Regions from separate parts of the Salirhabdus salicampi genome, predicted to be linked through region 2. Evidence: riboswitches for the same ligand, from Rfam matches in the RefSeq annotation. Region 2 holds a riboswitch; the other holds the start of a gene.
What was found. A riboswitch is a leader RNA that binds a small molecule or an ion and turns the genes downstream of it on or off. The one in region 2 is predicted to bind thiamine pyrophosphate.

Region 1: it holds a riboswitch for thiamine pyrophosphate, as region 2 does, so the genes downstream of both, tenA (thiaminase II) here and tenI (thiazole tautomerase TenI) in region 2, are expected to answer to the same signal.

What each region holds. Positions count from the first base shown of each region.
Region 1 is NZ_JANBWE010000001.1:653,140-661,108, reverse strand. It holds gene NLW78_RS03465 (glutathione ABC transporter substrate-binding protein) at 1-1,127, shown strand, start outside; gene NLW78_RS03460 (energy-coupling factor transporter transmembrane component T family protein) at 1,166-1,945, opposite strand; gene NLW78_RS03455 (ABC transporter ATP-binding protein) at 1,920-3,641, opposite strand; gene NLW78_RS03450 (ECF transporter S component) at 3,580-4,188, opposite strand; gene tenA (thiaminase II) at 4,185-4,868, opposite strand; TPP riboswitch at 5,038-5,141, opposite strand; gene NLW78_RS03440 (hypothetical protein) at 5,459-5,779, shown strand; gene NLW78_RS03435 (MazG nucleotide pyrophosphohydrolase domain-containing protein) at 5,885-6,265, shown strand; gene NLW78_RS03430 (DmpA family aminopeptidase) at 6,285-7,349, shown strand; gene NLW78_RS03425 (hypothetical protein) at 7,399-7,806, opposite strand; gene NLW78_RS03420 (DUF4260 domain-containing protein) at 7,837-7,969, opposite strand, start outside.
Region 2 is NZ_JANBWE010000001.1:1,000,291-1,008,259, reverse strand. It holds gene NLW78_RS05335 (thiazole synthase) at 1-338, opposite strand, end outside; gene thiS (sulfur carrier protein ThiS) at 341-547, opposite strand; gene thiO (glycine oxidase ThiO) at 563-1,687, opposite strand; gene tenI (thiazole tautomerase TenI) at 1,677-2,306, opposite strand; TPP riboswitch at 2,377-2,480, opposite strand; gene NLW78_RS05315 (YczE/YyaS/YitT family protein) at 2,728-3,390, shown strand; gene NLW78_RS05310 (NAD(P)/FAD-dependent oxidoreductase) at 3,430-4,551, opposite strand; gene NLW78_RS05305 (M14 family zinc carboxypeptidase) at 4,669-5,844, opposite strand; gene NLW78_RS05300 (alpha/beta hydrolase) at 6,049-6,969, opposite strand; partial or broken gene hlpB (HNH nuclease-like protein HlpB) at 7,448-7,737, opposite strand; gene NLW78_RS05290 (S8 family peptidase) at 7,915-7,969, opposite strand, start outside.

The sequences.
Region 1 (7,969 bases), 350 kb from region 2:
TGATTGAAGAGATTGTAGTAGTAGATGATTACACTATTCAATTCGTTACAGAGTACCCATTTGCTCCGTTACTATCTAACTTCGCTCACTATGCTGGTGGAATTGTGAGTCCTAAAGCAATTGATGAGCATGGGTCTGATTTAGGACAAAATCCTGCTGGTACAGGTCCTTTCGTATTTGAGAACTGGATCCCGGGACAAGAAATTGAACTTGTTAAAAACGAAAATTACTGGGGCGACAAGCCAAAAATTGATTCTGTTGTATTCCAAGTGATTCCAGAAGATGCAACACGAATTTCACTTGTTGAAACTGGAGAAAGCCACATTGCTGATCCAGTACCAGTTACAGAAATTGAGCGAGTAGAAAATAGTCCAAACATGAATTTAGTTCGTAGTACTGGTCTAGGTATTGACTATATCGGTTTTAACACACAAAAAGCACCATTTAATAACAAGTTAGTACGCCAAGCAATTAACTACGCAGTTGACACTGATATCATTTTAGAAGGTGTATTTAACGGTGTAGGAACAAAGGCAGAAGGTCCTATGGGTCCTGGTGTTTGGGGTTATAGCGACAAAGTTGAAGGTTATGGTTATGATCTGGAGAAAGCAAAACAACTTCTTAAAGAAGCGGGCTATGAAGATGGATTTAAAACTTCTATCTGGACTAATGATAACCAGGCACGTGTAGATGTAGCTGAAGTTGTTGCTTCACAATTAAAAGGAATTGGTATCGATGTTGAAATTAAAGTAATGGAATGGGGCGCATACCTAGAATCAACGAAGAAAGGTGAACATGATATGTTCGTTCTTGGTTGGTCTAACATGACTGGTGACGCTGACTACAACCAGTATTTCCTATTCCATACAGATGCTCACGGTGCTGAAGGTAACCGTACGTTCTACGATAACGCTGATGTCGACGAGTATATCGACCTTGGACGTAAAGAATCAAACGTTGAAAAACGTCTAGAATACTATGAAAAAGCACAATTACAGGAAGTAGAAGATGCACCAATGATCTTCCTTCGTAATGATGAAGACATTTCAGCTGTTGGTAAAAATGTTGACGGATTCTGGGTTCACCCATCTGGAATTTATATGATCAATGACGTAACAATCAACTAATGACTAAAGAGCCTGACACAACGATGTGTCAGGCTCTTTTATACTGTATATACCTTCCTCAGAACATATAAACTAAGAAACACTATTAGGATACCCCCGAAATAGATTACGTCATATCTCGTCCATCGAATGGAATCATAATAACTACGATCTCGACCACCGTCAAATCCTTTTGATTCCATTGCAATTGCCACTCTTTCTGCCTTTCGAATACCACTAGCTAATAAAGGGACCGTATAACGTTTCATTTCTTTCACTCTTTCTTTAAACCCTTTTGGTTTGCCGAGTCCTCTAATTCGGTGAGCAGTACGCATTTGATTTAACTCCTGTCGGAACATTGGTAGGAATTGATAAGCTGCCATCACACCATAACCGAAACGAGGGGGAAGTTTACAATTTTGAATTAAACTGAGCATAAGCTTTGTTGGCTCAGTGGTGAGAACAAACAACATTGACCATGAAACAAATACTAGAGATCGTAACCCCAGGGATAATCCCACCATTACATTTTCGAGTGCTACAGGAAAGCTGCCAATATGAAATAATATTGTAGCACCTGTTTCATCAGGAAAAACAACTTGTATCCATAAAAAGCTAAAAGCAAATAAGGTGAAAGGAAGCAATATGAATAATAAGAAACGGATCGGAATGTTTCCTAAGAGAGTAATACTCATAATGGTAATGATGAGCAAACATAACGGTGTCCAAGGATCAAAGACGAAAGCCAAAAATCCAATCACAACAAATAAGCTAGCAAGCTTAGCAACTGGATTCACTTTTTGTAAAAAGTGATTACTTTTTTGATAGTTTGCTAACATACACCCCCCCTTTCTTCACTTCCATAATTGCTTTATCTAAATTGTAGGAAACTGGCAAAGTTAAGGAAGCTTTTTCTAAAATAGATGTTCTTTGAAAAAAGGATTCTACGTCACCTTCATACTGAATTTCTCCCTCATTTAATAAAATAACTTTGTTTGCGTATTGATAGACGAGATCCATATCATGAGTAATCATAAAAATCGTCTTTCCTTTACCATTTTCCCTTTGCAATAAGGTCATTAACCGATCTGTATTCACTTCGTCTTGACCAAATGTTGGTTCATCTAGAATTAATAAATCTTGAGCATGAGCAAGCATCGATGCTACAGAAAGTCGTCGTTTTTGTCCTTGACTTAATGAAAACGGGTTAGAGAATCGTTTTTTCTCGAGTTGAAATTGCTTCAATAGATGATCAACCTGTTCATTCATCATTTGCTCTTCCAGACCAAGTAATGTCATTCCATAGGTTAGTTCTTCTTCAACCGTATCACAAACAAATTGATGCTCAGGATTTTGAAAAACATACCCAATTCGTTTTAATAGATCATTCGTATGTGCCGGTTTTCCATGCAGTCTGATCTCACCTTCAGCAGACAGTATTCCGATTAAAATTTTAGCTAACGTACTCTTTCCTACACCGTTTGGTCCTACGACTGCTATAAATTCTCCTTTATGTATCGTCATATTAATATTTCGTAATGTAAGGTTTTCGCTATAACCAAAGGAAATATTCCGCAATTGTATAACAGGTGGACCCATTTTGCTCTTCTTGTTTTCAATTATAAGTGGGAGGTTGGTCTTTTCTGGAAGCTTTGCTTTCTTCCATTCTTGTTCCCATTCCATTAACGTAAAAGGAACACGGGTCCAATTAACTCCTTGCTTTTCTAAGTCCTTTGCAAAACGATACACTTTCGGAATCCATATGCCTTCTTCTTGTAATGTTTTTGTATATTTTTCGAACACTGATTTAGGTTTATCGTCTGCAATCATACTCCCTTTCGCACCCATTGCAATAATACGATCGATATAAGGCAACACATGATCTACCTTATGTTCAATAAAAATAACAGTTTTATTGAACTCAGTCGCTAATTTATTTACAAGTTGAAACAGGCTTTCTGTTGCCTGCGGGTCTAAATTGGCTGTTGGTTCATCAAGAATCAAAATATCTGGATCCATCGCTAGTAAACATGCAAAACCGAGCTTCTGCTTCATTCCTCCGGATAAATCATGAATGTTTGCATTCCGCCATTCCATTAATCCTACTTGGTCAAGCGCTTCATTTAAACGGTAATGCATCTCTGCTTTACTTAACCGTAAATTTTCTAATCCAAATAAAATTTCATCTTTTACGGTTAACATACAAAACTGTGCCTCAGGATTTTGAAACAGTACTCCAATTCGCTTACTTACTTCCCATAACGATATACTTGTTACCGATTTTGATTCAATGATAACTTCACCTGACTTGTTTGCGTCAATCGTCCTCGGAATAATACCATTAAGGGTAAGAGAAAGGGTGCTTTTTCCACCCCCACTCGGCCCTAGAATAAGCACCTTTTCCCCTTTTCTTACGTTCAGATTTACATTTTGTATGGTTGGATTCCTTTCAAGGGGATAATGAACGGTTACATCACTGCTCTTGAGAAGCATACTGTTCATTCCTTTGCTCGTGATATATTTTTCCAAGTGCAAAGTTAGCAAGCACCCCTGTACGACTTAAACCATCTGCAATGCTCTTACTGCCCCAACCGGCTATAAGTGCTCCACTAATAACCATTGCCATAAACATAAGTCCTGTTAGAATATTGGAATATTGGCTATAACCGTACAAGAAGTAAATGGTCATGAAATTCGCTGATGTCCCAAATATACCGGCTAACATTAACACTGGAAGTCGATAGTTACGATATAAAAATATAGCAAACGCTAACTCTGCTCCTATACCTTGAGTAAAGCCTAGAAGTAATACGACCCCTGCATTTACAGAACCGACTAAAACCTCAATCGTTGCTGCAATCAACTCTGCAATAAGAGCTACACCCGGTTTACGAATAATATAAGCGCATAGAATAGGCGCAATAATCCAGAAACCAGAAATAAATCCCCACCCTACTGGTCCAAATGTGGCCTGAATAAACTGACCGAAAAATATCCATACCAAATATAAAACACCAAAAACGGCGGCAATAGCTGCCATAACAATAATTTCCCGTAAGTTTAATCCTTTGGTCGTCTTCATTTCACTCTTTCACCTTGAACAGGCCAATCTTGAACACGATATGCCATATCAAAGAACATCCATTCCAACTGACTACTCGTCATAAAGTGATCATACATTTTTTGTTTCTCTTCCTCTGTTGATTGTTCTGCTATTTCATCAAGTCGTTGTAAATAAACATTCATTCGCGGCTCTTCTTGGGCCCCGTAGAATGTAATCCAATCATAGAATGGGTGGTCCTCATGAATCTCAAACTCTTCTAAAATTCTCTTTCCAACATACAAGTAAATCCAAGGACATGGTAACGTTACTGCTAAAGTTTCACCTAATGTTCCTTCTTGAGAAACGTTTAACATATGACTAACATAATGTTGTGCCGTTGGTGCTAAAGGGTATCCTTGCAAATCTTCATATTTTACTCCAGCTACTTCACAAAAGTTGTTATGGGGATGAATCTCACTGTTAAGAATAAAATCGATACCTGTGTTAAACATTTCCATGTCCTCACGATTTGTACACTTAGCCATCCCAAACGCCCGGGACTGAATCATCGCATTTAAATATTCGAAATCCTGCTTTACGTAATGAATTAACTGATCTTTCTCCACCTCTCCTTTTGCAATTCCTTGAATAAATGGGTGATGAAAACACGCATCAAAAATGTGATCCGCTTCGTTACGTAATTGTTGTGAAAAACTCATAAACAAATTCCTCCTCTTTCCTATGTATTGTTCAACTTAATGAGGAAGTCACATAGGGGAGAATCTCTATAAACATAAAAAAGCCGCTCCTGGTGGAGCGACTTGGAAATTAGATAGGAAAAAGAATACACGAATGCATATAAATTACAGACGCATAGACTAATAACAATAAAAGTCGTCTCCACTTCCCTCCGCTAGTACTAACTAGATCAGGTTCAAAGGGACTAAGGATTACATCCTTTTCTCAGCCAAATGGCGCCCCTAGTGGACTTCCATATTAAGTTGTTTAACACAATATCACACTGCTTTGACCTTGTCAAAAGTATATGTATGATGCAATTTCAACAATCATTCATTTTTATATAAAGAATCATTGGTAAAAATTTAGACTGATGTTATTGGTTGACCCAGACCTATTAGTCTTAAATCTGTTAATTTTATCACTATAATAAGGGACAAACACTTATAGTTTTTCCTTGAACAAATAATCTACGATTCTCTCAATATGGATATCAGTAGTATTTAATTGATGTATTTGCAAATCTTCTTCTTTAATCAACATAGGAAATGGTGCTGATGTATTTGGAAATATGAATTTGATCGGTAATGTGAACGCAGCTTATATACGTAGCCTTAATGATTGGAACCATCACATTGATCATTTTAATCAAGTTAAAAATACATCACTAATAAAAACATTTGTTCAGAAATTAACTATGACAGAACCAATCACTTATCAAGATATTAAAGATAAAATCGGAAATCGTAATAACAACAATACGAAAGAACTATCAATACAACTCCAAGATGGAACGACAGTATATCTCATGTTAATAAAAGGCGGGTACATACATTACGGTATTGGTGGCGTTTATTTTCATATGAATGATGAAGTTTTTTCACAATTGTAGGAAGAAATAGATAGATAGATGTATTTAAAAGGGCTCTAGTTACATTAGAGCCCTTTTTATATGATACAATTTTTTATAATGAAAAAAATTATAGAGGTGTTTTAAATGAAAGAAATGCAAGCTTTCTCTAAAGAATTTGTAAAATATATGAACTGGGAAATAGATGATGAAAGTTACGAAAAGAGCCGAGCTTCCTTATTAAACAATTACATGCTCCTTACTACAGAGGTTGGCGAAGTAGCTGAAGAGTTGCGAACGATGTTTAACTTAACGAACAAAGATATTCAAAACGGAATCTCCGAAGAAGAGGCGTTTCAGCATGCAATCGAAAATGTAAAGGATAACTTAGGTAAGGAAATGGCTGATTGTATTGCATACTTAATGAAAATCGCAAACTTTTTTGAAATCGACTTAGAAAACGCATATTATAAAAAGATGGAAGAGGTAAAGAAACGGAAAAATAAAGACGTTCGATATATAAAGTAAAGTAGCCGAGGTGAAGTTCATGCACAACAAAAAACGGATTCGTGATTATGGAGTTACCATTGGGGAGCTTGCGACTGGACCGCGAAATGCCATAACAGATGTTGAAGGTGTAACGGTTGGACAAGTTACCCTTAGTAATGGCGAGCAACAGACTGGAGTTACTGCCATCCTTCCCCATCAAGGGAATACATTTCAAGAAAAGCTGATTGGTTCGAGTCATGTTTTAAATGGGTTTGGGAAAACAACTGGCACTGTTCAATTAGCAGAACTAGGTACATTAGAAACCCCAATCGTATTAACAAATACATTGAGTGTAGGAGTTGCGATGGATGCAGTTATATCCTATATGTTAGAGCATAACCGGGAAATAGGCCGTACAACAGGAACAGTTAATCCAGTTGTTGGGGAATGTAACGACATGTTACTTAACGATATTCGGGCAGGATTTGTTGGGAAGGAGCATGTATTACAAGCATTAGAAACAGCAGATTCAAATTTTGATGAAGGAGCAGTTGGTGCAGGAACAGGAACATTATGTTATTCGTTAAAAGGTGGTATTGGTTCTGCATCTCGAAAAATTAAACTCGATCACGGCATATATACAATTGGTGTACTCGTTCAATCTAACTTTGGCATTTTACGTGATTTAACGGTAAACGGTAAATATGTTGGTCAGGAATTAAAGGATTATATAGAAAGAGATTATGAAGAAAAAGACAAAGGTTCCATTATGATGGTCGTTGCTACTGACTTACCCGTATCTGAACGACAGCTAAATCGAATGATCAAACGTACGGCAAATGGATTGGCGCGAACTGGTTCAATTATGACAAACGGCAGTGGCGAAATTGCCATTGGGTTTTCAACCGCAACAACCATTCCCCATGCAAACAACAAGGACATCATTTCAACTAAAATGATACACGACGATGATTTAGATGTTGCTTTTCGTGCCGTTGGAGAAGCAACAGAAGAAGCAGTACTTAATTCTTTAGTAACCGCCCATGAAGTAGTAGGACGGGACGGGAATAAGCGCCCTGCTTTCAAAGATCTATTAAAAAAATATCAAATATCATTAGTATAAAAAAGGAAGGAGCATGAAAACTCATGCTCCTTCCTTTTTTATATTTGTTTTATTCAGTTTTTAATACAACTGAATTCATTTTATCGGGGTTAATTTTTATTTTCACTAAGGTATCATGTATAGAACTTTCAACCTTTTCGTTTTTAAAGGTAACTATGATCTTTTCGTCGCTTTGCCCCACATCCACTTCACTATAAATCTTCGAATGTGCGTAAATATAGTGGCGGTTGTTAGTCTCGTCATTAATTTCATATATTCTTGTTGGAGTTTGATCTGATTCGTTTAACCACTTTAGTATTTTATCCTTATCTTCCTGTTCAATTACGTCCATTTCAAATGAGTAAGTAAACTCACTGTTCGTGTTGCTAGTAGTGCTCGTATTGTTCTTACATCCAATGAAAAATAATATAAATACTGACAGAATGAATATCTTTATATTCGTACTTCTCCCCTTCAATTCAGTCACTCCCTCTCATGGAACATAACACTAGACCCGATTCAAATGGGTTTCCTTAAAACTGGTTGGGTACTTTAAACCGTATCCAATCATTCGATCCATACCGATGTGGGCTGACCATATTAATCCTATCATTACTAAAGTTTCCATTGTTGAAAAGACT
Region 2 (7,969 bases):
GTTTCTACTGGATCAGGAAGGAGTGTTTTTTCACATCCAATGACTTCAACTTTTACCATATCGCACAGTCCTGATGCCTTCGCCAATTTCGCTGTACGAACGGCTTCTTCGGCAGTCTTTGCTCCAGCTGTATTCGGTAATAACGTATACTTTTCGATATCTAGTTGTTCTAAAAAGTTTGGTTGATGAGATGCAAAAATATTCATACGTCTTACAGAAAACGTTAAAATTTCCGCTTCCGAAACATCTACTGCTTCCTTTTGAACACGAAAATTCGGATATTTACCTGTTCCTAATAAAAGTCTAGATTGAAATTCATATGGTCCAATTTTCAGCATGATTATCCTCCTCCGACAAAATGTAATATTTCAATTTGGTCATGATCCTTAAGTTGTTGTTCCTCATAATTCGCCTTTTCTATAATTCTTCCATTCACTTCAATGATGGTAACCTTTCCCTCAACATCAAAATGCTCTAACAAACGATAAACATTATTCACGTCTGCAGGTATTTCGAGTTGGTCGCCATTTACCTGTATAATCAACATCATCACCTCCTTTATTTAGTGTGTCTCTACCATTGTGCGTGAAGGTGAAACACCTTGAACATCAACTTTTGGGATTCTTCCTGTTATCAAATCAGTTATGATTACTCCTGTTATCGGAGATAGTAAAATGCCGTTTCGATAATGACCTGTTGCAACTAGTAAATTTTGAATAGTTGGATGAGTGCCAATGTAAGGTAGTCCATCATTTGTTTTGGGACGAATACCAGCCCATGCCTTTTCCCATTCAGCATTTATAATACAAGGAATTAACTTCCTCGCTTTATCCATTAATTGTTCAACACCAGCATAAGAAACAGATTCACTAAACGTGTTTGGTTTTACAGTTGCACCAACAATTGTACGCCCACCCTTTTTCGGAACGATGTAGCAGCCACTCGTAAATACAGTGGAAGATAATAAAGGTTGATGAGTTATAACTGAAAAACATTCACCTTTTACTGGAGACGTTTTCATTTCCAACCCTGTTCCCATAAGTAATTGTTGAGTCCAAGGCCCTCCAGCAGCAATAACGTAATCACTATAATAATCCCCTTCACTCGTCTGAACACCAGTGACAGTGTTATCCGTTACATGAAAGGAATAAACACTACAATGCTCTTTAATCTCAGCACCAAGATAGGCTGCAGATTTTGCTAAACCATATGCTAATGCCGGGGCAGAAACTTGGTTGTCTTTTTCGATAAATATAGCTCCCTTTATATCTGTCGAGAGGTTTGGCTCTTTAGCTATCGTTTCTCGTTTGTCTAACCAATGAATTTGTTCTCCATTTTGTTGTTGGATAAGGACCTGCCGTTTAAATTCAACCTTTTCTTCATCTGATAATGCAACTTTCAACATACCTTTTTCAATTAACTCAATATCGATGCCACTACATTCCTTAATCTCTTTCGCTAAACTCGAGAACATTTGTCTACTTTCCTTAGCTAACGGGAAAATCGGATCATTATGCTTTAACTCTGAATGTGCAGCTAACATACCCGCAGCAGCACTAGATGCTTTAGTTGCTAATCGATTTTGTTCTACTAATAATACACGCTTCCTTTCCTTTGATAGATAGTAGGCTACCGCAGCACCAATCACTCCCCCACCTACTACAATGGCATCATACTTATTTCCCACTCTCCCATCCCTCCCAATTAACAATTTCTCTTTTATAATGCTGTACTGCATCCAGTGGATCATTAGCCAAAAATACCTTTGACATTACAGCGATACCAGCAGCTCCACAATCTAATACCGCTTTCACATCATCTGGCTTAATCCCCCCAATAGCCATAACAGGTTTCGAAACAGTGCTAGTCATATACTGCAAATTTTTCACTCCTTTTGGAGGAAGGTTTCGCTTACAGTTCGTGGGAAAAATGTGGCCATACAAGAGAAAATCAGCTCCTTCCTCCTCAGCTATCCTTGCTTCATCAGTTGAGTGAACAGAAGCTCCGATACGTAATTCAGGAAATGATTCTTTTACTTTACGAACTGGAAGAGCATGATTGGGCAGCTGCACCCCCTTCACTCCCAACACTTGTGCAAGATCTACACGGTCATTAATCATTAGTTTTGATAATGGAATTCGTTGATTTAAAAGTTGGTTTATTAAGTCATATATTTCTTTAGCCGACCTATGCTTCTCTCTTAAATGAATGTAATCAACATACGGGTGTATTTTCTTTATAATATCTATCAGTTGTTGATCATCTTGTGTTCCTGTCGTTACAACATGTAGTTCCCTTTTTTTCACCTTAGACCTCCTAAACAAAAAAACCACCCATGCGTATGGGTGGTTTGTAATTAGGGTTATGTTATAACATTTCCTAAACATTCCACTTCCCTACGCTGGCACTAACCAGATCAGGTTCGAAGGGTCCGAATAATTCGTCTCAGTCTTTATTGAAAGACTCCCCTAGTGTTTTATATATATATATTTGTAACTTTAGTATAATATAACATCTTCTATGAAATCTGCCAATCTTTCATAAAAAAAGACATTGAAAACGATTAATTATCTATCGTTTTCTAGCAAAATTCATCATTATCACTCAAAATTACGATATAATTTAAAATATATCACTATATCTCATTTTTCCTTTATATTCCCTCTTTTTTCGTTCTTTTTTTACGTGTTATATTTTACGGACGGAATTTTTTGGAGGTATTCACCATTGTTTTTATACCGTATTTTCTTGTATCTTATTGGGATGTTTATAAATTTTTTAGGTGTAACGTTAATCGTAAAGTCAGCTTTAGGTGCAGGCGTTTGGTCCGCGTTTTTTGTGAGTATATCCGATGTCATGGGAATGACTGTCGGATTTTGGTATGGAGCATTCCAAGTATTCTTTATTTTCGTAAATGCTCAATTACTAGGAATTCGACCCGATTGGGGTGCAGTTATCCCCTTAATATTAGAAGCAGTCATTTTTGATTTCTGGTTAGAAGTTGTATTTCATTCATTGTATTTGCACAATGCTACACTATTAACAAAGCTATCTGTTTTTCTACTAGGAATAACGTTATTAGGTTTAGGGGTAGCGGTTTACATTTTACCAGGCTTCTCAAAAGCCCCAATAGATCAACTGTTTTTATCAATAAGCGAGAAATTTCAATGGAGTGTGCGGAAATCACAAACCGCGTTGGCAGTTGTAGTATTCGGTATAGCTACCTTGTTAAAGGGACCAGTTGGTTTAGGAACTGTAATTGCCACATTATTAATGGGGCCGATGATTCAGTTTTGGCAAGGGAAAGTTCAAAACTGGTATAATCCTTCTACTTCTATTCGAGAAGTTTTTCTCGGCCCTGAGCATGCACACCATATAATAGAAGAATAACAAAGGGAGAGCACCGAATGAACGCTCTCCCAGCTTACTTTATTCAAGTCTAATAGCATTTCTTACATCGTAATCTTTAAAATCAATATGTGTTTCCTCACCTAGTGCTAATTTAGCAAGTTGATCTCCAATATATGGGCCACTCGTTAAACCAGAAGCACCAAGACCATTTGCTACGATAAGTCCTTCGAATCGAGGTATGGAACCTAAAACAGGTAATGAGTTCGGTGTATAAGGACGAAAGCCGACTTTTGTTTCCAAATAAGTGGTATTAGCTATCCCGGGAGCTACACGTAGCGCTTTATCCAAAATCGTGTGAATCCCATGGGCTGTCACTTCATCATCAAAATGAACATTATCTTCATATGTAGTTCCTACGACAACGCGTCCATTTTTGAACGTCAGCATGTATTGATTATATGGAGGCATAACAACCGGCCACTTACTCGTATCAGTGTTCGGGACTTGCAGGTGAACGATTTGAGCTTTTTGAGAAGTAACGTTAAATTTTACGCCAAGTGGCTCAACCAACTCTTTAGCCCATGCTCCACCAGTCACGATCACGCGGTCAGCAAAATACTTCTGATTATTGACGTAAACACCAGTAATGGTGTCTTTTTCCTTCATTAATGAAGCATTTCCGTATACTATGGAAGCTCCATACTTTTTCGCACTACGAATAAGGGCATAGCATATCTCACTTCCGTTCACACGGGCCCCCCCACTAATATGTACGGACGCATAGTCATCCGATAGCAATGGGAAAAGTTCCTTCGTTTCCTTTACAGAAAGCTTTGTCACTTCCCCCATTTCTGGAGTGCTTTTCTGTCGCTCCTTTGCAAGTTCCACCTTTTTATGTAAACGGTCTTCTCCTGAAAATATATTAATAGCACCTACTTGAGAATACCCTGTTTCTGTTTCTCCAACAGCCTCAAGTTCCTCGACTAGTTTCGGATAAAATTTAGCACCCTCAGTTACAAGGCGATACCACGGCTTGTTGCTCCGGTTCGTTAACCAAGGGCAAATAATTCCTGCACCGGCTTTTGTAGCTTGTCCGGAGTCATTTCGGTCTATTAATGTAACACGCGCTCCTCGTTTTGCTAGATGATACGCAGTTGATGCCCCAAGAATTCCCGCTCCTACAACGATGTATGTATTCATGTAAACACCTTTCGTGTATGTATTTCTTCTTTAGCCATTTTAACAGGAATATATGTAACGACACAATTTTCACTTACAAAATAAAAGGAGTGCACAATCGCACTCCTTTTTAGCATGTTACAATTCCCATGGATATTTTGTTAATGGGATATCTTCATAGTCCTCTGGGTTTAGGTCGTAGACAGCTCCACTTGCAACACCTTTAATGATTCCCATCAAACCGGTTTCTACCCCTTTTACAAGCATTCCTTTCTTCTTTTGACCCATGCTATGTGTTTGACCGGTAACTTCAAATAACACGGTACCACTACCATTTAAAGCAAATGAGCCTAATGCCGTTCCTGGTAAATCTAGTCCTTGTCTATATAATGTTATATTGTCAAACGGAGAGTTGCCCATTTGTTGTAATTCATTGTAAGCGGCGACATTTAATTGACGTGAAAAGTCATAGTCATATTTGTCAGCATATTCATTATATTTTTCTCCTTCTTCACTCTCCGGATGTGGAACAAACTGTCCAGAAAGCGATAAAGTGACAGGGTCATCAGAACCGTCATCAACGTAGTACAATCCTTGATGATGCAAATCGATAAATACATCAACGTTGCCAAACTCATCTAATAATGATTTATAAACATCTCTTACTGTTTGCGCTTCAGGTGTTATGTACCAACCTGGTTCAGACGACTGGCCCGGAAAATCTTCCGCCATAGGCGTGTAGTCAAGGTTAGGATTGAAATCTCGATTTACATCAAAACCTGGTCGATTAGTATAATCGTCACCTTGAAGTTTTGCTCTACCATCTGCATGATAGTGGTTCCACGATGGTACAGCATCCTCTAATTGTGGAAACTTCTTAGTTACATCATCCCATGACATATCATTTCCTCTACGGTCTAATTCAGACGCGTCTGGATTCATTTTTGGTAACATGACCAATGTTACTTCTTCTAAAATCTCTTCAACTTCAGCGTTTTGACTTGATGATAACTGTTGAAGAATATTTAATAATGCTTCTGTACCCGTTTTTTCGTTACCATGAATTTCACTTTGTACAAGGATTACTTTATCACCATTCCCAATTCTTGCTTGATAAATGTCTCGACCTTGATTTGACTCCCCGACAACTTCTACCTCAACAAGACCTTTACTGTTTTTTTCAATCTTTTCTAATTTCTTCCCCAGTTGCTCATAATCAGTAAAACCATTGCTTTTGTATGTTTGTTCTTCTGGTGTTCCTGGGTGTTTTCCAGCTGCAAATACTGGCACTACAAGACTGAGAGCAAGAGCCATTACGACAATCGTAAATAAAACTTTTCTCAAAATAAAATCCCTCCTATCATTTTTCATATAGAAGGTTGTCACACATTATTTTCATGAATTGTCAAAAAAAGGTATTTATAACAGAAAAGTTTCGTCGTATTTATTTCTATTTTTGTCAAAAACTTGTCCTTTACGTTACCATATGCTGTATTGTACATATTTAGCAATTAAAGCTCATTTCTTAATGGCTTTGTTTATGAAAGACAATGTTGTCTTACAATATTCTCGGTTTGATAGATGATTTTTGACGTGGTCACCTTTTCTAGTAATCCATAATTTTTTGATCCCATTATATTTATCGAACATTTTCATTGTACAGTTATGGGGAATTGTTGAATCTTTCTCACTATGTATAAAAAAGATAGGACAATCTATATGTTTTAACGCATGGATCGGTTTACTCATCCGCGGGTGCAAGCCGTTGCAAACTAGAGGAAATGTTAACATGATAAAAGGATTGATAAAGCTCGGAAGTTTTGTCCATTTTGTTAAGTTCTCTATTAAATAATCCTCTAAGTTATGAAATGCACTATCCGTAATAATTACATCAACATTTCTTTCCTTTGCTGCCATGATGGCAGATGACCCACCAGTAGACCAACCGATTAATACAATGTTCGTATGCGGATTATGTTCTTTCACAAAGTCGATTGCCCCGATTAAATCATCTTGTTCGTGTATGCCTACAGTTGACTTGTTTCCCTCCGATGCACCACAATTTCGATAATCAAACATAAGGATATCAAATCCGTTATTCCTATAAAATTTCGCTAGATCAAGGGAACGATTCGGATATTTTGTCCGATTACCCAAATACCCATGCGAAAAGATGATGGTAGCTTTTGGTGCGTCTGATTTAATATACCATCCCTTTAAGGTGGTACTTTGGTCATTGCTCATAAAAGACACATCATGATAATTCATGTTATATTTTTTGGGTGTTCCCTTCACTTGGTAGCGCCTTGGGTGACATAGTCTCCATCCTACAATGATACCTATTGCAATCCATAACGGAGCCAATAGAATTTGAACCGTTAATATCATGATATGTTTGATGCTTTGGATAATTGCATTATTCACTTGTGTAACTTGCATTAGTTGAAACTCCCCCCTCCTAAAAAAGTCCTAATTCACTACACAATTTTACATTAATTACCTGTAATTATCTAGTGAATATGGTGCTTTTTTACAACTAAATACCTATGTTTACATATCTATAGAACTGATTTCATTCTTATGAATGAAACTTAGGATATGGGATATTTCTTTGTGGAAACATATTTAATACAGAATACAAACACGAGGTGGAAACAATGCCTTCATTTATATTTCGGATCATAATTGGTTTGATATTTGTTGTCATCTATATACTCATTGCTAATTATCTTCTCTCAACTGGGCGAGAAAGCCTGGATAAGTATTTATTCTTTATTATCTTTGGATTCCTTCTATTTCACACTCCACCAATGAAATTTGCTAATCCGATTAGAGCATATCGGGTTTACAGTAAATTTCGTAGGGATCCAAGTAATAAAGAACACATATTGAATGAATGGGACAAGTGATACATATATTAACGCCCTTTTCGTTTCCTGGCATTTGATTTTTTGATTTTCATAACCTTGCTTGCAGGCTGTTTTCGTGTCCATTTTATAAATCGGGCAATGTTTTCATCATTTCTTAAGTCATTTACAGTAGTTAAGCGTGTAGCAATTTCCCGATTGGTGTAAAGAGCGTGAATTTGTTTATGGCATGGTATACTAAATTGGTAGTAGGACCAAAGGTACCTCCCATTTCTTTAGGAACCAGGTGATGAACAGTTGTCTCAACACCAGATCGAGTACAAAGTTCACAAACATCCATTTTTATAACCTCCGGTAAAAAGATAAGGATCAAGTTACAACACGAATGTCATCGTCAAAAACAATTATATATCAATCCCCTTTTGTATATGATTGACAAACTTCACTGTATTGACACAAAGAAGGACCCGTCATAAGACGAGCCCTTCCTAAACTGGCAATTAAGTAATATTATCTCTTAAAAATTACCCCAGCCAAGGTTTTCCCAATTTGAATCAGGATCATTAAAGTAT